3 regions of the Brenneria rubrifaciens genome follow, and region 2 is predicted to be linked to each of the others. Evidence: predicted binding sites of a transcription regulator. Region 2 holds the regulator's gene; each other region holds the start of a gene.
What was found. Region 2 encodes Fur, which represses iron uptake genes when iron is present. Its sites were predicted from a motif close to ATAATAATGAGAACNACTATCAA; they were not measured.
Positions count from the first base shown of each region.

Region 1: the regulator Fur is predicted to act here: its motif matches at 4,462-4,484, upstream of sodA (superoxide dismutase [Mn]).
Region 3: the regulator Fur is predicted to act here: its motif matches at 3,914-3,936, upstream of EH207_RS07855 (siderophore-interacting protein).

Region 1 covers NZ_CP034035.1:3,491,425-3,499,421, reverse strand. The annotation lists gene EH207_RS15600 (mannitol-1-phosphate 5-dehydrogenase) at 1-188, shown strand, start outside; gene EH207_RS15595 (MltR family transcriptional regulator) at 291-821, shown strand; gene EH207_RS15590 (YibL family ribosome-associated protein) at 916-1,278, shown strand; gene EH207_RS15585 (methyl-accepting chemotaxis protein) at 1,428-3,320, opposite strand; gene sodA (superoxide dismutase [Mn]) at 3,666-4,292, opposite strand; gene fdhD (formate dehydrogenase accessory sulfurtransferase FdhD) at 4,593-5,411, opposite strand; gene exaC (acetaldehyde dehydrogenase ExaC) at 5,724-7,259, shown strand; gene EH207_RS15565 (acyltransferase) at 7,421-7,997, shown strand, end outside.
Region 2 covers NZ_CP034035.1:1,153,845-1,161,841, reverse strand. The annotation lists gene EH207_RS05445 (methyl-accepting chemotaxis protein) at 1-701, opposite strand, end outside; gene fldA (flavodoxin FldA) at 1,659-2,186, shown strand; gene fur (ferric iron uptake transcriptional regulator) at 2,531-2,980, shown strand; gene glnS (glutamine--tRNA ligase) at 3,050-4,708, opposite strand; gene nagE (N-acetylglucosamine-specific PTS transporter subunit IIBC) at 4,901-6,394, opposite strand; gene nagB (glucosamine-6-phosphate deaminase) at 6,838-7,638, shown strand; gene nagA (N-acetylglucosamine-6-phosphate deacetylase) at 7,659-7,997, shown strand, end outside.
Region 3 covers NZ_CP034035.1:1,683,672-1,691,668, forward strand. The annotation lists gene EH207_RS07845 (condensation domain-containing protein) at 1-1,854, shown strand, start outside; gene EH207_RS07850 (isochorismatase family protein) at 1,994-2,932, shown strand; gene EH207_RS07855 (siderophore-interacting protein) at 3,016-3,852, opposite strand; gene EH207_RS07860 (MATE family efflux transporter) at 3,964-5,337, opposite strand; gene EH207_RS07865 (riboflavin synthase subunit alpha) at 5,639-6,274, shown strand; gene cfa (cyclopropane fatty acyl phospholipid synthase) at 6,329-7,480, opposite strand; gene purR (HTH-type transcriptional repressor PurR) at 7,826-7,997, opposite strand, start outside.

The DNA.
Region 1 (7,997 bases), 1.7 Mb from region 2:
ACGACAACCTGATTATGGGTATTGCGGCGGCGATGCATTATCGTAGCGAACAGGACCCACAGGCGCGGGAACTGGCGGCGCTGTTGCGGAATCTTGGTCCGCAGGCTGCGCTGGCGCAGATTTCCGGTCTGGATGCTGACAGTGAGGTTGTTACGCAAGCCGTGAGCGTGTATAACGCCATGCAATAATTGGCTTGTCTCGGCGCCCCCCATGTTTGCCTTCTTTGCTGGTAAAGGGGACTGCCGAAGAGAATCAGGTCTATGCGCGGGTTAAGGATATGAGAAGTCGCGATGGAAGAAACACCGGCATTTGAAAATCGGGTTCTCGAAACGCTGAACTCCAGTACGACAGTGCGTAGCTTTATGCTCATGGCGGTTGACCTGCTGGCTGAGGCCGTCAGTATCCTGATGTTGCAGGTGTTTCGCAAAGATGACTATGCCGTGAAATATGCGGTTGAGCCACTGATGACGGGAACCGGGCCGCTGGGAGATCTGTCGGTGCGTCTCAAATTGATTTATGGCCTGGGGATGATCGACCGTAAAGAGTATGAGGATGCCGAATTGTTGATGGCGTTGGGCGAGGAACTTGCTCATGACCGGCATGAGTACCGTTTCACCGACGACGAGATTCTTGGACCGATTGGCGAATTGCACTGCGTTAGCGCACTGCCTTGCGCGCCTGCGCTCCCGGCGGGTGACGACCCCGCCGATCCCCTGTTGGTCAGCATGCGGCAACAGCGTTATCAGCAGATGGTGCGTTCGACGCTGGTACTGTCGCTCACTGAACTGATTTCCCAAATCGGTTCGAAAAAGGCTTTTTGATTCGTATTTATCCGGCCTTGCGCTGCACCGTCAGGCCGTTTGGTGTATGCTTGTGCCCCGCATGATTCTCCCGTTAGACAGGTTGATATAAGTGATGAAAGAGCAGGAAAAAGCAGAAATAAAACGCCTTAGCGATCAACTGGATGCGTTGACTCGTAAGCAGGTCGCGTTGCTTGCTCAGGGTGATGCCGAAGCGATAGCACTTAATCTGGAGGCATGCGAAAAGCTGTCGGCGGAAATAGAACGCCTGCGGAACGTGCGGGTTGAGAAGCTCAGTCAGGAAGCGCAAAAACTGTCTCGCTTGCCCTTCAGCCGCGCTATCACCAAAAAAGAGCAGGCCAATATGGGCGCGTTGAAGAAAAGCGTTCGCGGGTTGGTGATTGTGCATCCAATGACGGCGCTGGGCCGTGAAATGGGGCTGAAAGAGATGACGGGTTACGCGCCGAAGCCCTTTTAAACCGCTGTTCTCTCCCAGACCTCTACGGCAATCACACACCGCTATCCGGCGAAGGTCGATGCGAGAGGCGCGCAGCCCATAATTCACTGCGCGCGGTAGATAAATACTGGGATATCAAAGCAATAGCGTAAAGTGCATATCGTTTCTGATTATTGTTTATCGGCCAGTTGCGTTTGTGGCCGGGAGAAAGCGATGCTGGCTGGCGTTGTTTCATCTCGCGTATTGGATAAATGGAAGACGGAAACCGCCTGTTTCAGCAGCCTTGCCTGCTCTTCCAGCGAATCGGCCGCCGCCGAGGACTGCTCCACCAGCGCGGCGTTTTGCTGGGTGGTGCTGTCCATTTCCACGATGGCCTGATTAACCTGCTCGATACCACGGCTCTGCTCATCGGACGCAGTGGCAATTTCACCCATAATGTCATGCACTTGCGTGACTGACGTCACAATATCATGCATGGTTTTTCCGGCGTTGCCGACCAGTGAGGCGCCCTGGCTTACCTGACGGACGGACTCGGCGATCAAACCTTCGATTTCTTTCGCGGCTTGTGAACTGCGTTGCGCCAGATTACGCACTTCGCTGGCCACCACTGCGAATCCTCGGCCTGCTTCACCTGCGCGAGCGGCTTCTACCGCGGCATTCAGCGCCAGAATATTGGTCTGGAAAGCGATGCTGTTAATCACCGAGGTGATTTCCGCAATACGTTTGGAGCTTTGCTCAATGTCATTCATGGTTTTCACCACGTTGTTGACTTGCTCGCCGCCTTGCTTCGCGGTTTGGGACGCGCTGATGACCAGATTATTGGCGTGATGCGCGTTATCGGCGTTCTGTTTTACCGTGGCCGTCAGTTCTTCCATACTGGCCGCCGTCTGCTCGACCGCTGCCGCCTGCTGTTCGGTGCGTGAGGACAGATCGGTGTTACCGGCAACGATTTCGCCTGAGGCGGTTGAAATCTGGCTGACGCCAATGCGGATTTCATCAATCATGTTATGCAGATTATCATTCATTTTCGCCATGCTTCTCATCAACTGGCCCAGCTCATCGCTGCGGGCGGTCTTGATGGACATGGTGAGATCGCCGGTGGCGATACGCTCGGCCATATGCAGCGTTTGATCCAGCGGCGTGGTGATTTGGCGGGAAATAAACCAGGAAATCAGCAGCCCCAGAATCAGCGTAATCAGCGCGCTGATGGCCATTTGAATTTTAGAGGCATCGATGTCCTGCTGAGTCCACTCCAGTTGGCTGTTGAGCAACGCTTCGACTGCGTCGTTCATCTGGTTGGCGGTGACGCCCATCTGCCGGGCCATCGCCACTTCTTCCTCATAGGCAGGCATATACGCGATCGCCTTTTCTTCATAGGCGTTCACTATGCTGATAACCGGATTTAGAATTTTCTGTTGCTCAGGGGTCAGGGTTTGATATAGAGAGGTCAGCGACGATTGTGCGTCATTGATCGCGCTTTTCAGATTTTCTTCCGCCTCTTTGTCGCGTGCAAGCAGAATACCGCGCGCATGATAACGAATGGAGGTCAGCTTCTGATTAAGTTCAGAAACTAATAATTGAAGAGTTGTATTATAACCCTCAGCTTCTAATTGAGCGTCGAGCTGTTTTAGGTATTGATTGCTTTCCCAGAGGTTCCAGCTTTTTCTGATGTCATCTTTTTTATTGACGGCCGCAATATAGCTTTGCTGGATTTTCTGATATTCGGCAATAGTGGCGGTAATTCGGGAAAGCGTCGCAGCGTCATTTTCCGGCCAGTCCCATTGTTTCGCCTCAGATACCAACGTATTCATATTATTAATGTGAAGAATATTTTTCTCTATATCTTCCGGCCGGTAACCCACGCTATATAGCGCCCGGTAATACTTAGCCTGATTGATTTCTTCACGGATTTCGCTGCTTAAATTGACTTTATCAATACTTGTCTTTAATTCCTCTACGTGCATGATGCCCGCACCGGCAATGAACGCCGTCATTATTAATATCAGACAGAAACCTAACCCTAATTTTTTACCTACTTTGATATTTTCGAATTTTATCGCCATTCCATTTTTTCCAATTATTATGAACTGAATCACCCGATCTGGTAATACCTGCAATTTGCGAGTGGCATTGGCATCGTGAGATTGCCGTTTGCTAAACGATATCTTCACAAATTCACACGATAAAATTGCAAACAATTTATCGGCAACTGTCATGAAAACTTTATATTTACGTGATGATTTGAAATTGAAGAAGAGAGAAAATCGTGAGTTTGATGCGTGGGTAAATAATAAATCGGAATAACAGTAGGTTATCCCGATTTATGTCATTAAGTGGGCCCTTTATCTTTCAGATCGTCATATCCTGAAATCAATGGGCAAACACCCCTGGCGAAGCAGCGAAAAAGCCTATTTTTTCGCTTCGGCAAAACGGCTTGCCGCTTCGTCCCAGTTCACCACGTTCCAGAATGCTTTGATATAGTCCGGGCGGCGGTTCTGATATTTCAGGTAGTAGGCGTGTTCCCACACGTCCAGACCCACGATCGGGTAGCCGGACGCGCCAGAAATGGCTTCACCCATCAACGGGCTGTCCTGGTTTGCGGTAGACACCACAGCCAGTTTTCCGTCATCCTTCAGAACCAGCCACGCCCAGCCGGAGCCGAAACGGGTTGCCGCGGCCTGTTCAAATTTTTCTTTGAATGCGTCAACGCTACCAAAATCGCGCTCGATGGCGGCTTTCAGATCGCCTGCCAGCGTCGTACCCAGTTTCAGCCCTTTCCAGAACAGGCTGTGGTTTGCGTGACCGCCGGCGTTGTTACGCAAAACGGTTTTTTTCTCTGCCGGCACTTTGTCAAGTTGCGCAATCAGCGCTTCAGCGGACAGACTGGCGAACTCAGGCAGGGATTCCAGCGCTGCGTTTGCGTTATTGACGTAAGTCTGGTGGTGTTTGGTGTGATGGATTTCCATCGTTTGCTTGTCGAAGTGAGGTTCCAGCGCGTCATAGGCATAAGGCAGGGATGGCAGTGAATAACTCATGTTTAGCATCTCCATGGTAGTAGTACTGAAGTGGTAGTACCGAAAAAGCGTTAGAGGTACGCCTACTCAAGTACAGCGTTTTCCTGTACATAAAGTTTTCTCGTACCAATCAAACGGCACACACTATTGTTAGCACCGCGTAAGTATTAGGTTCATTATAGTTAATTAAATGATATTGAAAATGATTATTCTCGCCCCGGCGTCATGGGCGGCGGTTTTTTAGCCCAGAATAACAAGCGGTTATGTCATTATATCCCAGGCTAGAAACAATTTGCTCTAAGGGGGGCGGTGTCTCTTTGGTCATTCGCGCAACCGCTGAGGGTGAGTATAAATGGTGGAGCGACCCGGCCGGCTGAAGCCGGCCAGCGTCAGATTGCACCGCTCGGCGACGTCAACGGCCAGCGATGTGGCGGCGGACACGGCAAACAGGATTTCCACGCCGCACTGGGCGGATTTCTGCACCATTTCATAGCTCGCCCGGCTGGAAACCAGCACCGCCCCTTGCTGCCACGGCTGTTTTGCCCGCATGCCAAGCAGTTTATCCAACGCGACGTGGCGGCCAACGTCTTCATAACCGCCTTGCAACGCGCCATCCGGCGTAATCCAGGCGGCGGCGTGGGTGCAACCGGTTAGCCGGCCAATCTGCTGCACGTCTTTTAGCTGCGCCAGTGCGGTGTCGAGGTTACTGAGCGAGAACGTTTGAGTGAACGGCAACGGCGTAACCGGCCTGTCAATCTCGGATAGTTGCTCCACCCCGCAGACGCCGCAGCCTGTGCGCCCGTCCATTGCCCGGCGGCGCGCTTTCAGCCCGGCGAAGCGGCGGCTGGAAAGCTCGATTTGTACTTCAATGCCGTTGCATACAGGCTGGATGTCCATCCCGTAGATATCCCGCGGTGACGTAATGATGCCCTCCGAAAGCGAGAACCCCAGCGCAAACGCTTCCAGATCCTTCGGTGACGCCATCATGACAACGTGCGAAATGCCGTTGTAGACCAGCGCCACCGGCACTTCCTCCGCCAGACAATCGTTCTGCGGCTGTGACAATGCGCCTTGATGACGCACGGTGCGCCGCGATGCCCCGACAGGGACGGTAACCGCTTGTGGATGAAGGTCTTTCATCAGAAATACCCGTAAGGTAATAACTCTAAACTGTGGATGGCATTATTTCACCACCCCTTGATGGATGCGAATTTTTCTCCCCTGAATGGTGAGCCTTTACGTAAACGCATGTATGGCCGTGGCGGTACGAATAATAAAATTGTGCGTCACCTCGAAGAGTTGTCATTCTTGCCGGTTTACGCCTGTCAGAAATGTGTATCTGCATATACGCTTTGTCCATGCTCTTTTTGTTTAGCGAATTTTTTCATATTGGCTCTGTTTTCACTGCGGCACGACCGCGTACGCGCATCAAACAGCGAAAAGGAGACTGAAATGACACTAGACACTTCTACGGGCCGGTCGACCTCCGGCGATTACGGTTCCCTCAATCTGAAAAAACGCTATGACAATTTTATTGGCGGCGCCTGGGTGCCGCCTGACGGCGGGCAGTACTTCGTCAACCTGACGCCCATCACCGGCCAGCCGCTGTGTGAAGTGGCCAGTTCGACCGCTCGGGATGTCGACTATGCGCTGGATGCGGCCCATCAAGCGAAGGTGGAATGGGGCGGAATGTCCGTGCAGGCGCGCGCTTTGATCCTGAACCGCATTGCTGATCGAATGGAGCAGAACCTTGACCTGCTGGCGAATGTCGAAACCTGGGACAACGGTAAACCCATTCGTGAAACCCACGGCGCCGATGTGCCGCTGGCCATTGACCACTTCCGCTATTTCGCCGCCTGTATCCGCTCGCAGGAAGGCGCAATCAGTGAAATTGACGGCGATACCGTCGCCTACCATTTCCACGAGCCGCTCGGTGTGGTGGGGCAGATTATTCCCTGGAACTTTCCGTTGTTGATGGCCTGCTGGAAAATGGCGCCGGCGCTGGCCGCGGGAAACTGTATTGTGCTGAAGCCCGCCAAGCTGACGCCGCTGTCGGTGCTGATCCTGATGGAGCTGATTCAGGATATCCTGCCGCCGGGGGTCATTAATGTCGTTAACGGTTCGGGCAGTGAGATCGGTGAATATCTGGCGACCTCGAAACGTATCGCCAAAGTCGCGTTTACCGGTTCGACGGAAGTCGGTCAGCAAATTATGGGCTATGCCGCCCGCAACGTAACGCCAGTGACGCTGGAACTGGGGGGAAAATCGCCGAATATTTTCTTTGCTGACGTCATGGATAAAGAAGACAGTTTCTTTGACAAAGTGCTGGAAGGGTTCACGCTGTTTGCCTTCAATCAGGGTGAAGTGTGTACCTGTCCGAGCCGGGCGCTGGTGCAGGCGTCGATTTATGATCGCTTTATGGAGCGCGCCATCAAACGCGTCGAATCTATCCGCATCGGTCATCCGCTGGATAGTCAAACCATGATGGGGGCACAGGTATCCGCCGGCCAGTTGGATACGATTCTTAACTATATCGATGTTGGCAAGAAAGAAGGAGCCCGCGTGCTGACGGGGGGACAGCGTAAGGCGATGCCGGGGGATCTGGCGCAGGGGTATTATCTGGAGCCTACTATCCTGTTTGGTAAAAACAGCATGCGCATTTTCCAGGAAGAGATTTTCGGGCCCGTGCTGGCGGTGACGACTTTCAAAACGATGGACGATGCGCTGGAGATTGCCAACGACACCGAGTACGGCCTGGGGGCTGGCGTATGGAGCCGCAATGGTAATGTGGCGTATCGCATGGGCCGTGGCATTCAGGCGGGACGCGTCTGGACCAACTGTTATCATGCTTACCCGGCGCACGCGGCCTTTGGCGGTTACAAACAATCGGGTATCGGACGTGAAAACCACAAAATGATGCTGGACCATTATCAGCAGACCAAATGTCTGCTGGTGAGTTATTCCGACAACCCCCTGGGCTTGTTCTGACACAATCATGACGACGTCGCGTTTATCATCAGGCCGTTAAATATCAACGGCCTTTTTTGCGCCGGTTACACCGCTTTCCTCGGATTAAACCGATTGTTGATTGTGCCAGCCGTTAACAGACACTACTCTGTTGATTAGACGTCATATTTAAGAGGTTGTGCATGACCGGAAAGATCGGTTGGATTGATAATTTGCGGGCCGTGGCCTGTTTAATGGTCGTTCTCATTCATAGCACAACGTACCCGATTACCTCAGGCGGGACACCGGGTGAAGCGCATTGGGACGTGGCAAATATCCTGAATTCGGTTTCCCGGGTTTGCGTCCCGCTGTTTTTTATGATTTCCGGCTATTTGTTTTTTGGTGAGCGCTGTGCGCAGAAAAAACATTTCCTGAGAATAAGTCTGTGTATTCTGTTTTATAGCGCTGTCGCATTGATTTATATCGCGGCGCTGACGCCCATTAATGGCCTGAATGCACTGCGCCATGCTTTCCAGAAACCCGTTTTTTATCATTTATGGTTTTTCTACGCCATTGTGGTGATCTATCTGTTTTCTCCGCTGATTAATATCAAACCGGTTTCCGGGAAATATTTGCTCGCGTTCATCGCACTGCTGGCGATTATTGCTAATCCGAATACGGGGCGCGTTGAGTTTGCCGGGGTCAGGCTATTGCCAGTCAATCTCTATATTTACGGTGATACCTTTTATTATCTGCTGTATGCCATGCTCGGGCGTGCGT
Region 2 (7,997 bases):
GAGGCAATCACGCCGAAATGATCGCGCAGAACATTCAAAGGACGCACCAGACAGACCACCAGATAACGGTCAGTCAGAAACAGTAGCACCAGACCGATGATCAACCCCGCCAGCAAAATAACCTGGCCGATGAAGGTGATTTCCTCAAAACGAACACCTGCGGCAGCAAACTTTTCTGAGCCGGCTTTATTAAAGGCGCTCAGCGATGCCCCAAACTTACGGCTTAATGGCGGTACACCATCTCTGGCCAGATTTTGATAATCATCCAGCATATTTCCAGCAGCTTTTTGATACAACGGTTCAATGCCCTGAACAATCAGGTCATTCCAGTCGCGGCTGACCGCCTGGACCAGTTCATCATCCAGTCCTGCATGGTCGATGGTATTGAATGTCGCCAAATCCGATTTCAACGTGTTAAGGGCCGCCAATGCCGAAGCCTGCTCCTGCTCCGCCGTCGTATTGTCGCCGCTGCGCCGGGCATCAACGGATCGGGCCAAACGCGTTACCATACGGAAATATTGATCATTCCCCTGATTCACAAAGTTCATGTTCTGCACCAGCAGAGTGCTGGTCTTGGATGTCGTTGTCATCTCTTTAAAAGAGAACATGGTATATATCGACACGCCTCCCCACAGCACGCAAAAGGTGCCCAGCACCCACAGCATTGCCGTTCTAATGGTAATGTTCTTTATAGAACTCATAGCTCACTCCAACTCTAGGCGGTAAAATATAATAAGGATGGTTTTTATCGTTGTTCGACATACAGAGTCTGGAAAATTCATACTACGAAATATGCCTTTTCTCTCCGGCACCCGAATTTCACGATATTAAACCCAACAGGATCACGCTATTAATCGACAAAATTCAGAGAATATTTATAGCTGGATATATCTTTTCGACGACTGTTTTTCCATTCCGTGAACAATCTCATAGTTTTATATGAATTAAGCTATTTATCTGATTGAGTTATACCAAAAACCGTTTACTGACCATCAACATTTAAGTGCCCGCTTCGTTCAAGAGTAGTGAAAACCGCGCCGCGGGGTAACCGGGCATCCCGCCTTGTACCGGAACGTCCTACGCGTTCTCACTATTCTGGAGAATTCGATATTTTACCGTGAGTTTTCTCCAAGAATTGAGTATGTTAATACGCTGGCAATACGATATTTATTGTAACACTTAATTACCCTACTAATTATTTCTTGCCAAAACCGACACTAACGAAATTTCTTAAAATTTATCAGCTTTTTAATTTATCTGCTAAGTGAGTTAGCATTATAAAGAGTAAAACAATGCAGCTTCATTACATTTGACACACTTTCACATAAACAAAAGTTCATTTTTAAAAGGGCTACCAATTTGAATGTTTCTTTTCCGCAAAATATAAGGGAATGGAGGATATCAAGATATGGCCAGGAAGAGCGTGACATGACCAAATGAAATCGGTATCACTTCTTCAGAACTCAGCCATTCTTTCATTGATTCCATCAAGAGCATCCGTTCCTGCGGTTATGAATGATGACAAAGCAAAATACATTGTCCAATTGAGTTATCCTTACCGATACGAGTTTCTCATGCAGGTAGTGTCTGTTATCATGAGCCGATAAGTCGATGAGGTATGGCATCATATCATTAAGAATCAAGAGGTTATCTAATTCATGGCACTGATAGGAATTTTCTTTGGCAGTGATACTGGCAATACGGAAAACATTGCCAAGACGATCCAACAGCAACTGGGCGCCGGTGTTGCTGAAGTTCATGACATCGCCAAAAGCAGTAAAGAAGACCTTGAGGCTTTCGATATTCTACTCCTGGGTATCCCCACCTGGTACTACGGTGAAGCCCAATGCGACTGGGATGACTTTTTCCCCACGCTGGAGGAGATCGATTTCACGGGCAAACTGGTTGCCCTGTTTGGCTGTGGCGATCAGGAAGATTATGCGGAATATTTCTGCGATGCCATGGGGACTATCCGCGATATTATTGAGCCGCGCGGAGCAACCATTGTCGGCCACTGGCCAACAGAAGGGTACTACTTTGAAGCCTCCAAAGGCTTGGCTGATGATGACCATTTCATCGGCTTGGCTATCGACGAAGATCGTCAACCTGAGTTGACCAACGATCGCGTCTCTGCCTGGGTAAAACAGATCAGTGAAGAGCTGAGTCTGAAAGATCTGGTCAGTTAATGAGGCTTTTGGCTCTGATACCCTGATCAGAGCCAAATTGATAGGAAAAACCTTTTATAATGATTGACACATTTTTTTAACTTCCCTTCATTAACCTGTACAATATACCCATCGGTTTTGTACGTGTATAAATATTTCCCCATTTATCAACAATACATTGCGTTGAATGTCTATAGTATAGATAGGGATAATATTGTTAACATTCCATTGTTTTCATTTTGAATGCACGGTTCTATAATGAGGCACTATTCTATCTTTTGAGCTCTATCTTTTGAGCCGACCGATGTCATAGGCTAGATGCTAGATAGCCTCCATTGATAAGTAAGCAACAGGACTAAATCCGCATGACTGACAATAATTCCGCATTAAAGAAGGCCGGCCTGAAAGTGACTCTTCCAAGACTGAAAATTTTGGAAGTACTACAGGACCCTGAGTGCCACCACGTCAGTGCGGAAGATTTATATAAAAAACTGATTGATATGGGCGAAGAGATTGGTCTGGCGACTGTCTACCGTGTACTGAATCAGTTTGATGACGCAGGCATTGTAACCCGACATAACTTTGAAGGTGGCAAGTCAGTTTTTGAACTGACCCAACAACATCATCATGACCATCTGATTTGCCTGGATTGCGGCAGAGTCATTGAATTTCGTGATGAATACATTGAAGGGCGCCAGCGCGAAATCGCTGAAAGACACAGCATCAAGCTGACTAACCATAGTCTGTATCTATATGGGCATTGCAGTAACGGGGATTGCCGTGAAAACGAAACCCTGCACGACGCAAAAAGATAAATCTACCGCATATAATAAAACCGCCGCGGCGGTTTTATTTTTTACCTCATCTGACCAATCTACCCGGCGTTAGCCAACCCAAGTATCCCGCAAGCCTACCGTACGGTTGAACACCAGATGCCCAGCACGAGAGTAAACGCGATCTGCGCAGAAATAACCTTCTCGTTCAAACTGATAGGCTTTTTCGGCTTCAGCCTGCGCCAGACTTGCTTCAACAAAACCGTGAACGACTTTCAGTGAATCCGGGTTAATGGTGGACAGAAAATCATCCGCCGCTGCCGGGTTCGCGACGCTGAACAGACGATCGTACAGGCGAAATTCCGCTGGCAGCGCGTGTGCGGCCGACACCCAGTGAATAACCCCTTTCACTTTGCGACCATCTGACGGATCTTTGCTTAGCGTTTCAGGATCGTAACGGCAATAAATGGCCGTGATCGTGCCCTGCTCGTCTTTCTCAATATGATCGGCCCTGACCACGTAAGCGTTACGCAGACGAACTTCTTTGCCCAGCACCAGACGCTTGTACTGCTTGTTGGCTTCTTCACGAAAGTCAGCGCGATCAATATAAACCTCACGGCTGAACGCCACCTGGCGCGTGCCCATCTCCGGTTTGTTCGGATGATTCGGCATGATGACCCACTCTTCATGGTCTGAAGGCACATTTTCGATAATCAGTTTCACCGGTTCCAGAACTGCCATAGCACGCGGTGCATTTTCGTTCAGGTCGTCACGGATACAGGATTCCAGCGCCACCATTTCGACAATGTTGTCCTGCTTGGTGACGCCAATACGCGCACAAAACTCGCGGATAGACGCGGCGCTATAGCCGCGACGACGTAAACCGGAAATGGTCGGCATTCGCGGATCATCCCATCCCTCGACAATCTTTTCCTCGACCAGTTGATTGAGCTTACGCTTAGACATGATGGCATATTCAAGATTCAGACGAGAAAACTCATACTGACGCGGATGGCAGGGAACGGTGATGTTGTCCAGAACCCAGTCATACAAACGGCGGTTATCCTGAAACTCCAACGTACACAAGGAGTGGGTCACCCCCTCCAGCGCATCGGAAATGCAGTGGGTAAAGTCATACATCGGGTAGATGCACCACTTATTACCGGTCTGGTGATGCTCAGCAAACTTGATACGGTAGAGAACCGGATCGCGCATCACGATAAACGACGATGCCATATCAATTTTAGCGCGCAGACAGGCGGTTCCTTCGGCAAAACCCCCGTTACGCATTTTTTCAAACAGCTCCAGGTTCTCCTGTACGGTACGGTCACGATAAGGGCTATTTTTACCCGGCGACGTCAGCGATCCACGGTATTCACGAATCTGCTCCGGCGTCAGTTCATCAACATACGCCAACCCTTTGCTGATCAACTCAACCGCATACAGATGCAGTTGATCGAAATAATCGGAAGAATAGCGAACATCACCGCTCCATGAAAAACCCAACCATGTTACGTCACGTTTGATTGACTCGACGTATTCAATATCTTCTTTTACCGGGTTGGTATCGTCAAAACGCAGATTACACTGCCCCTGGTAGTCACGGGCAATACCAAAGTTCAGGCAGATAGACTTCGCATGCCCGATATGCAGATAACCATTAGGCTCCGGTGGAAAGCGCGTCTGAATGCGATCGTGCTTACCGGATGCCAAATCTTCATCAATAATCTGGCGAATAAAGTTAGTTGGGCGGGCTTCAGCCTCACTCATTCTCGATTCCTCAATGCTAAAACGACCTATAACCGTTAATGATCCAACAAGCTACGCCTGGAAACAACCGTTAGTTTCATTAAATTATCAATGATGAAAAAAAAGGGTGAGACAGTGATCTCACCCCGCATATTTAACCGATATGACGCTACTGAATATAACGGACCGCCATTCACATGGCGCCAAATGGCGTCACTCTTGACTGATTTTCTTCAGCGCGGAAGCGATGGATTCTGCCTGCGTCCCCACCACAATCTGGACGCTCTGCTTATTGAGACGGACAACGCCCGCCGCGCCGAGCCGTTTGACCTGAGCTTCATCAACCAGGCCGGAATCCGCGACATTCAGACGCAAACGCGTAATACAGGCATCAATTCCAACCAGATTATCTTTGCCGCCAAGCGCCTGCAAGTAGCCACGCGCCAGTTGATGGCTGTCTTTGGCCGTGGGTGCCGCTGACGCCGTATTGACAATATCTCCATCGGCCTCGCTACCCGTGACGGACAGTTCACGCCCCGGCGTCAGTAGGTTGAAACGGGTGATGGTAAAACGGAATACCAGATAGTAAATCACGAAGAACGCCAGCCCTTGCGGTATCAGCATATACCAGTGCGTTGCCAGCGGGTTGCGCGATGACAGTATCATATCCACCAGTCCGGCGCTAAAGCCAAAACCTGCTATCCAATGCATGCTGGCCGCAATGAAAACCGAAATCCCGGTGAGCAGCGCGTGGAGGAAATACAGCACCGGCGTGACAAACATAAATGAAAACTCAAGCGGTTCGGTGATCCCGGTGAAGAAGGAAGCAAATGCGGCCGCGATCATAATCCCGGCGACTTTACTCTTATTCTCAGGGCGCGCGCAGTGATAGATGGCTAACGCGGCGCCGGGCAGACCAAACATCATGATCGGGAAGAACCCGGCCTGATATCGTCCGGTAATTCCAATAACCGCTTTACCGGCGTCGATAGACTGTTGTCCAGCCAGGAAATTCGGAATGTCGTTAATCCCGGCCACGTCAAACCAGAATACCGAGTTCAGCGCATGGTGCAGACCGACAGGAATCAACAAGCGGTTGAAGAACGCATAGACACCAGCGCCAATCGAACCTAATTGCTGAATGTTCTCGCCAAAAGCCACCAGCGCATTATAGATGATCGGCCAAGCGTACATTAAAATGAACGCCACCACAATCATCAGGAATGAGGTAAGAATTGGAACCAGACGACGCCCGCTGAAGAATGACAAGGCTTTTGGCAATTCCACCTGACTAAAGCGGTTATACAGTTCCGCAGAAATAACCCCGACCAGAATACCGATGAACTGATTTTCAATTTTCCCGAAAGCCGCAGGCACCTGATCGACCGGGATCTTCTGAATCATAGACACTGCCGCGGGTGAGCAGAGCGTGGTCAGCACCAGAAAGCCGACAAAACCGGTTAGTGCGGCGGCGCCATCTTTATCCTTTGACATGCCATACGCGACACCCACGGCAAACAGCACCGCCATATGCTCAATAATGGCTGCGCCTGATTTGATAAACAGAGCCGCCAGCGCGTTTTCACTTCCCCAACCGACCGGATCAATCCAGTAGCCGACGCCCATCAGGATGGCGGCGGCAGGCAGCGTAGCGACAGGCACCATCAGTGCCCGCCCAACCTTCTGTAAATAGTTAAGAATACTCACCTTTCCCTCTCTTCCCCTGTGGGGCAAACAATACCGCCAGTTAAACTTGCTCACTGCCCAGAAAAACCATGAGGCGTGGTTTTGGCATGGAGTGTAAGAAAAATATTTCGCAACGCAAATTAAACCCAAGCATTATGTGATAGCAATCGCTAAAAAATCGCATATAAAAAGTTTATACCTGAATAAAACACCCACTTATTTTAAGATAAAAAAAAACAAGGTACACTGAGGTCCGGTTTTAAACTCGGTACTGAAACGCGCTGACAGCGCGATTTCGCCTAATACTTATTTTAGTCCTGTCGCTATCAAGGCGCGGTATGGCGGCAACGGAACCCACTCACAGAAACCTGGATAACCTGAAGACAGGGAGGGACGAGAAATGCCCGCACAACCGCGAATTGTAGATGACGTAACCGCTTATTAAGTTAACCAGGAGAGCACTGATGAGACTCATCCCCTTAAATACGGCTGCTGACGTTGGCAAATGGGCCGCACATTATATCGTCCAGAAAATTAACGATTTTAGCCCCAGCGTCAACCGCCCCTTTATTCTCGGTCTCCCAACAGGCAGCTCGCCGCTGGAAGCCTACAAAGCACTCATAGTCATGCATCAAGCCGGTCTGGTGAGTTTCAAACACGTTGTGACGTTCAATATGGATGAGTATGTCGGCCTGCCCGCCAATCATCCTGAAAGCTATCATACCTTCATGTATCAGAATTTTTTCAATCACATTGATATTTCGCAGGAAAATATTAACCTGTTGAACGGTAACGCAAAGGATATCGCGGCAGAGTGTCGCCGCTATGAAGATAAAATCAAATTCTATGGCAAGATCCACCTGTTTATGGGGGGAGTGGGCAACGATGGACACATTGCTTTCAATGAACCCGCCTCATCTTTAGCCTCCAGAACGCGTATCAAAACCCTGACGGAAGAAACACGCATTGCCAACTCTCGTTTTTTTGGCGGTGACGTGAGTCTGGTGCCGAAATATGCCCTTACCGTAGGCGTAGGAACGTTGCTGGACGCCGAAGAAGTGATGATTCTGGTCACCGGCCGCAATAAAGCACAGGCATTACGGGCGGCGGTGGAAGGAAATGTAAACCACATGTGGACAATCAGTTGTCTACAGCTTCATGCTAAAGCGCTGATGGTTTGCGATGAACCCTCCACCATGGAACTGAAGGTCAAAACCGTTAAATATTTCCGAGAGTTAGAAGCGGAAAATATGAAAAATCTTTAATCTGTAGCCGGGAGTTGATGATGTTTGCTTTAACAAATGGCCGGATTTTTACCGGTCGCCAGGTGCTTGATAATCATGCCGTCGTGATTGCCAACGGTCTGATAGAGCGTGTCTGCCACGTTGACACGCTTCCCGCCGATCTGGAAAAGCATGACTTGGGCGGTGCGTCGATTGCCCCTGGATTTATCGACCTGCAACTCAATGGCTGCGGCGGCGTCCAGTTTAATGACTCACTGGAATCCATTTCCATCAAAACGTTGGAGATAATGCAGCAGGCCAATCAGAAATCAGGCTGCACCAGCTTTTTACCGACGCTTATCACTTCCAGCGATGCGTTTATAAAGCATGCCGTCGGCGTC
Region 3 (7,997 bases), 530 kb from region 2:
TTGGCCGTCGGCGACGAACCGGGAGAGAGTCTGAGTCTGGATCTGATCACCGGGCCGCAGGTTTCACCCCATATTGGCGGCTTCCTGCTCGAACAGTTTGTTGCCTGGTTGGTCGGGCAGACGGCGGCTCTGCCGGTGGTCGTTGGCGCGCCTGCCCCAACGACAAACGCGCCGCAATCGTCAGACGGCACGCACGAGGCGGAGATGGCCGAAACGATCCTCGCTGAACTCCGGGAGGCGCTGTCATCGCCCCAGATGGGCCTTGATGATGATTTTTTCGATTACGGCGGGCATTCGCTGATCGCCACGCGCGTGATAGGGCGGTTGCTTAGCCTTCACCAGATCGAAATTCATATCAGCGATCTGTTCAGTCATCCTACCGCCCGGGGGCTGGCCGCGCATGCGCGGCGCACCGGCGGGAGAATCGTCGCGCCTCCCGCCGTCACCGCGACGCCGCACAGCGGTGCGGCGTCCGCGCCGTTATCACTGGCGCAGAAATCATTATGGAAAGCCTACGCCGCCTATGATTTCGGCGACATCTTCAATATTCCCTTTGCGTTGCGCTTTCTCGACCCGGTCGATGAAACGGCGTTCCGGCAGGCGCTGCTTGATGTGCTGGAACGGCATACCGGCTTGCGAACGCTGTTTAACGAGAGGGAGGGCGAGGTGCGCCAGCATGTCGTTGCGTTCAGCGATCTGCCGAGCTATCAATGGTTCGGGTATTCGCATCAAAGCGAGGCGAGTGACTGGCGCGAGCGACTGGCAGAGGAAGCCGGATACCGCTTTAATCTCGCTGAAGAACTGCCGCTGCGTATTAAATTTATTCGCGATGGCGCATCAGGGCAGCAGATTCTTTCCATGCTGTTCCATCACATTGTACTGGATGAGTGGTCCGTCAATCTGATGATGGACGAGTTGGCCCAGGCTTACCCGGCACGGGTGGCGAACAGAGCGCCGGTATGGAATAACCAGCCGGCGCCTTTTCATGAGTTTGCCATTGCACAACATGAAGCCGGATTCAACCAGACGCACCTTGACTATTGGGTCGAGAGCCTGCGCGGTGCACGCGGTGGCCAACCGCTGTTCGGGATTGAAACGTCTGCCGGAAACGGCGTGGCGTCATCTTCCAGCGCCGGGGGATGGGTGGAGCTGAAAATAGCGCGTTCGGTCTCGGAGGGGTTATACCGGCTGGCCCATGAGCACAGCGCTTCACTGTTCAATGTGGTGTATGCCGGCATTGCGGCCACGCTCCACGGCCTCGGCGCGCCGGATGATCTGGTCATCGGCACGTCGGCGTCAGGACGGAACGATGCCCGCTTCTTTGACACCATCGGTTATTTCACCACGGTGGTTGCGCATCGTTTGCGCTTCACCGAAGGGATCACCCTGGCCGCGCTTATCGATCAGGTGAAGAACAACATTAACCAGTCTATCCCTCACACCGATATTCCCATTGATTTGATTGAAGAAGCGCTGTCGGAGGAAGAGGCATCGGATCGCAAGCATATGTTTGAAGTCTTTATCCAACTGCATGCAAAAAACAAACTGAACGGCTGTTTTACTTTGCCTGAGGGGGGCCGCGTGGCTTTCCGGCAAGTAGACCCGGAAAAAAACGAATCATTGCTGGGCCTGCATTTTGAGGTGATGGAGGAGGTCATCGACGGCGAAACGTCGATACGCGTACTGATGAGCTACCGAACCGGCCACTATGACGCCGGGCGGGTCGATTTGATCGCCAGTACGCTCACCGCGACGTTTGGGCGGCTGGCGGAACCGCAGGCGGGTGTTCTGCCGCTCGCGGCGCTCGTCTCGCCGCCGCAGGCGGTGAACCACGGCGGCGAGGCGGCATCATGACCGAATCATCGCCGCCGGCTGGGAGCATCGGGGCGGACTTTGTTCCGCCGATGTACCCGGACCAAATTACCGGATCGCTTAACCAGGGCTGCGTCAGCACGCTCTGAGACGAGTCAACCTTAACTGACAGGAGGAAAGAATGAGCATCCCTAAATTGAAAAGCTATGATTTGCCGGTTCAGGCGGCGCTACCGGTCAACAAAGTCAACTGGCCGCTGGCAACGTCCCGTGCCGCGCTGTTGATTCATGACATGCAGCATTATTTCCTTAATTTCTGGGAACAGGACACGCCGCTGGTTAAGCGGGTGGTGGAGAATATTGCCCGTCTGAAAAAGGCCTGCCGTCAACAGGGCATACCGGTGTTCTATACCGCCCAGCCCGAAAATCAGAACGATGAGGAGCGTGCCCTGCTGAACGATATTTGGGGGGCGGGATTAACGCATTGCGCCGGCCAGCAGGGGATTGTCGATGCGCTGGCGCCGGAAAAGGAGGACATCGTGTTAACCAAGTGGCGCTACAGCGCGTTTCAGCGCTCCGATTTAGAGTTAATGCTGAAAAACAGCGGGCGCAATCAATTGATAATCTGTGGCGTTTATGCGCACATCGGTTGCCTGACAACCGCTCTGGACGCGTTTATGCGTGATATCAAACCCTGTATGGTGGCCGATGCGCTGGCGGATTTCAGTTATGAGCAGCATATGATGGCCCTGTGCCACACGGCCAATTGCTGCGGTCAGGTGGCAACCACCGGCGGGCTGGTGGACGCGCTGAATAGCGAGACGCCGGGTTGGGATAACGCGCGTCTGCGCGAGGTGCTGTTGCCGCTGCTTGATGAAGACTGCGGCGAGATTGGCGACGATGAAAACCTGCTCGAATACGGTCTGGACTCGGTGCGCATCATGTCGCTGATCACCCGCTTGCATCAGGAGGGGTATGCGGTCGATTTTATCTCCCTGATGAAAAATCCTACTTTTAACGGCTGGCAGTCGTTGCTGGATCAATGTCAGGGTCGCGTGGGTATGAGCGGCGGAATTAATGTCAGCAGCCGGGCGGGATGCGGCAGCGGAGCAGATAATTGACGGCGGTGTCGGCGCGTGATGGCGGGGTTATTCATCTGCGGAGCGCATGACACGCGCCGGTGTACCGGCGCGCGGCGATTCGCCTAGTCCTGGCTGTCCATAATTTCATGGCGCAGATCGTGATAACGCTCTTCGTCATAGCCGTGGCGCCAGTAAGGAATGGCGTAGATTCGCTGACGATCGTAGCCTTTGTCCCGGCGAATATAGCGACGCAGCGATTTGACTATCTGATCTTCGCCGGCGATCCAGAAAGTGACTTCCCGCTCGGGTAACGCCCATGAGGTAAACGTGTTTACCAGCCTGTCCGTCTGGGAAATGTCTCCTGTCAGCCAGATGACCTCCACACCGGCCGGTTTGATCAGATCTTGCTTATCGCTCTCATCGTCGACACGAATAATGACTTTGCCCTGCGCATCGGGGGCCATTTTCTCCAGCAGTGCCGCTATCGCCGGTAACGAGGTGGGGTCGCCGGCCATAAAATAGTGTTTTGCTTCCGGCAACATCGGATCGGGGCCGCCAGGATTGGAGATTCCTATCCAGTCTCCGGGTTGGGCATGCCGGGCAAAATTCAACGCCGGCCCTTCCGCGCCGTCATGGAGGGCAAACTCAATATCAAGCTCCCGCTGACCTAGTCGGATAGCCCGTACCGAGTAGGTTCGGATAAACGGCGGCACCTCATTTTCCTGCCATTGCGGTCCCTGGGGCGTCAACGTGGGTAAAGCCGGTTTTAACTGCCCCTTACATGGTAACAGGATTTTCAGGTGCCAGCCTTCACAGTCCGGCGGGTAGTTATGCAGGTTTTCACCGCTGAATGTGATACGCCGAAGACCGGGCGTTATGTCGCGAAAATCTTTAACCTGGATCAACTGCGGGGGGGCTGGGCGGTAAGTGGTTTTGGGGGCGTCGTTGGTTGCAGACATCATTTTTCTCCCAAGGTAAAGGTTATTTTTTATCCGCCCAGCGTATCAGTTATGGCTTTAAATGTTAATTGTTATCATTATCATGCAGAGGGGCTGATTTTTACTCGCCCCCTAGCGCGCCGCCCTTGCCAGAATCTGTGAGACGGGTTGCCGCTGAAGCCAGCGAATGCGAGTCGCGATCATGATCGCGGCGGCGGTTAATCCAATAATAAAACCACACCAGAAACCCGCGGGCCCCATGCGGGGAACGACATGATCAGTTAACGCCAGCACATAGCCGCTCGGCAGCCCCAGAATCCAATAGGCGGTAAACGTAATATAAAAGATTGACCGGGTATCTTTATATCCGCGCAGCACGCCGGTGCCGATAACCTGTACGGCATCGGAGATTTGATAGACTGCGGCCAGCAACATCAGGTACGACGCCATCGCCACTACGTCAGGATTCTGATTGTAGAGCTGGGCAATGGGTTCGCGTAACAGTGTGGTGAAGACCGCTGTGCAGGATGCCATGACAATCCCCGTCATCAATCCGGTATGTGCCGCGATACGGGCAAGTTCGGCGGAACCTTCGCCCAGTCGGTGGCCGACGCGAATTGTTGTGGCAACGCCAACCGACATGGGTAAGACGAACATCAGCGAGCTAAAATTCAACGCGATCTGGTGTCCCGCGACCTCCACAACCCCCAGAGGCAGCACCAACAGCGCAACCACAGCGAACAGGGTGACTTCAAAGAGCAGCGCCAACGCAATGGGCAAACCGAGCGAGAACAGGCGTTTCAGCACACGCCAGTCCGGTCTGAAGCGTGATTGTTGCCGCCTGATATCGCGTAACCAGGCGGCTCGGCGGGTGTAAATCACCATCATCAGTAGCATAAGCCAATAGACCGACGCCGTGGCAACTCCGCAGCCAATGCCGCCCAATTCGGGCAGGCCGAATTTACCGTGGATAAGCACGTAATTAATGGGGATGTTGATCAAAAGCCCGATAAAACCCATGACCATACCCGGTTTGGTTTTTGACAAACCTTCGCATTGGCAACGTAAAACCTGATAGAACAGGTAGCCGGGCACCCCCCATAGCAGCGCGCGCAGGTAGCCAACCGCTTTTTCCGCCAGCGCTGGCGAACCGTCATTCATCAGATTGATGGCGTAACCCCCCTGGTACAGCATCAGCATGATGAACACGGAGAGAACCAGCGCCAGAAAGAAAGATTGTTGAACCTGATGCGCGATGCGTTCACGGCGGCCGGAACCATTCAACTGCGCGACAACCGGCGTCAAAGCCAGCAATAATCCATGACCGAAAAGAATGGCCGGTAGCCAGATAGAGGTGCCAATGGCGACGGCAGCCATATCGGTGGCGCTGTAGGCGCCGGCCATAATGGTATCAACCACACCCATTGAGGTTTGTGATACTTGCGCAATAATGACAGGAACTGCGAGCGCCAATAACTTACGCGCTTCGGACAGATACTTCTGCACAAACACCTTCCTTGAATTGACGAACCGGATAGCGGGATAATCGAACGTGGATAAATGCAATGCCGTCTCTGTGAGAGGCGAGGCTGATATTGTAACGACTTGCCGGAACTAAACCAGCATGCCGGAGATTAAATTCACTGAAAATTTAACAGTGATTAACATATTTACTCACTTTAGCCATGCGGTTTGGTTTTCCACTTAATCTGGGGCACACTGCATGACAGCCATTGATATGAGTCAATTAGGGTATATCGCTCAATACCCGTTTTATTTACATCCTTTTTCAAGAGGCAAGCGCCGTATGTTTACTGGTATTGTTCAAGGCACCGCGCCGGTGGTGTCCATTGATGAAAAATCAAATTTTCGTACGCATGTGCTTAAACTTCCACCCGAACTGCTGCCGGGGTTGGTCCCAGGGGCGTCAGTGGCGCACAACGGCTGCTGTCTGACGGTGACATCGCTAGCGGGCGACTGCGTCAGCTTCGATTTGATGAAAGAAACATTGCGGTTGACCAACCTTGGCGAAGTGAAGGCAGGCGATCGCGTCAATGTCGAACGGGCGGCAAAAATAGGTGATGAGATCGGCGGACATGTTATGTCCGGGCATATTATCTGTACGGCGGAGGTGGTGAAAATTCTGGTATCGGAAAATAATCACCAGATCTGGTTTCGCCTGGCCGACGAGTCGCTGATGAAGTATGTGCTGCACAAAGGTTTTATCGGTATTGACGGGATCAGCCTGACGATTGGCGAGGTCACCCGCAGCCGTTTTTGTGTGCATTTGATCCCGGAAACGCTTAACCGTACCACGCTGGGGCAGAAGCGGCTGGGACATCGCGTGAATATTGAAATCGACCCGCAAACTCAGGCGGTGGTGGATACCGTAGAGCGCGTGTTAGCCAGCCAACAGACGCCCGTGTCCGCCAGCGAAGCGTAACGGTATTTCACCAGCCGTTGGGAGGGGCTTTCCGGCGGCTTTCAGCAGACAGGACTAGCGCGGAACGCGTAATCCCCCTTCAACGCCATTTGAACTGAAAAGTATCTGCCAGAGCTGGAGATTCCGTGCCCGGAAAGCGCCTGCGCAGGCATTCAGATAGTAACCGAACATACGGCGGAAACGTGCGGAATAACGTGAGGCAAGATAAGGCCAGCTTTGCTGGAAGCGCTCATGCCACGCCATCAATGTGCGGTCGTAATCGGCGCCGAAATTATGCCAGTCTTCCATTACCAAGTAGGACTCGCTGGCCTGTGCAATATGACGCACGGAAGGAAGACAGCCATTGGGGAAAATATATTTGTCCGTCCAGGGATCGAGCTGCGAGTTGGTTTGATTCGCGCCGATGGTGTGCAGCAGAAACAGACCGTCAGGCTTGAGATTCTGACTGACGACGCGAAAATAGGCGTCATAATTGCGCGGACCGACATGTTCAAACATCCCGACAGACACGACGCGATCAAACTCATGGGTGAGGTCGCGGTAATCCTGTAGCAGAATGGTGACGTCCAGATCTTTGCAGCGCTGCTGAGCCAACTTTTGCTGTTCGCGGGAAATTGTCACGCCGCAAACGGATACGCCATAACGACGGGCGGCAAATTCCGCCAATCCACCCCAGCCACAACCGATATCCAGCAGCGTCATTCCAGGTCTGAGCTGGAGTTTTTCGCAGATCATTTGCAGTTTGTCTTCCTGTGCCTGCTCCAGCGTTGCCGCTTTTTTCCAGTAAGCGCAGGAATACTGCATGTAGGGATCGAGCATCAGTGAAAACAGATCGTTGCCCAAATCATAGTGCTCTTCACCAACAATCCACGCGCGTCTCCTGGATTGCAGGTTCATCAAACGAGATGCGGCGATGTGTAAGATGTCTCTCAGGTGGCGGGGCAGTTTTTTATCAAGTTTGGCGAGCAGCACGCGATGGAAAAACATATCCAACTGGTCGCACTCCCACCAGCCATCCATATAGCTTTCACCCAGCCCTAATGAGCCTTCGCGCAACACGCGTTTAAAGAATTCTGGATTTTTCACTGTGATATCAAATGGACGCGAACCATTGATTTTGATATCCGCCATACTCAGCATTTCATGCACTATGTGGAACCAGGATGCGTTATGGCTATCCAGTTCCTCTATATATGATGAACTCATAACCTCTCCCTACCTTGGGGTCGATAACGCGCCGCAAGGAAAACATAGACAATATTCACCCACGTTTGATACCAGTGGTAAATACTTATCGCCTATTCTCTGAATCGTCAGAGAAAAATGAAGAAGAAAAGCCGGTACGCAGCTACGTAGGGGCACTCATCATTGAGATAAATTCCGCAGCATCCGTTTGCGCGCAAAATTAAGGATAGTTGAAGAAAGCAAAATGCAGTTTTTGTAAAAATCGTATTCAGTTTATGACTGCTTCAGCCTGGGGACAAGTATAAATTGGCTGAAGCAGTGTCACGGAAAGGACGGCGGATGCCTGAGAGAAGACATTATCCGATATCAGGCGTGATGAGGGCGATCGCAGAAAGGGCCATCAACCACGGAACGGCGCTCAATCAGCGTCGGGTGGACTTCGATAACCTGTGCGTCCTCCCGTTTGCTGGTGATACGGTCGAGCAGCATTGAGAATGCGGATTGTCCCAGACGCTCTTTAGGCTGGTGGATCGTGGTC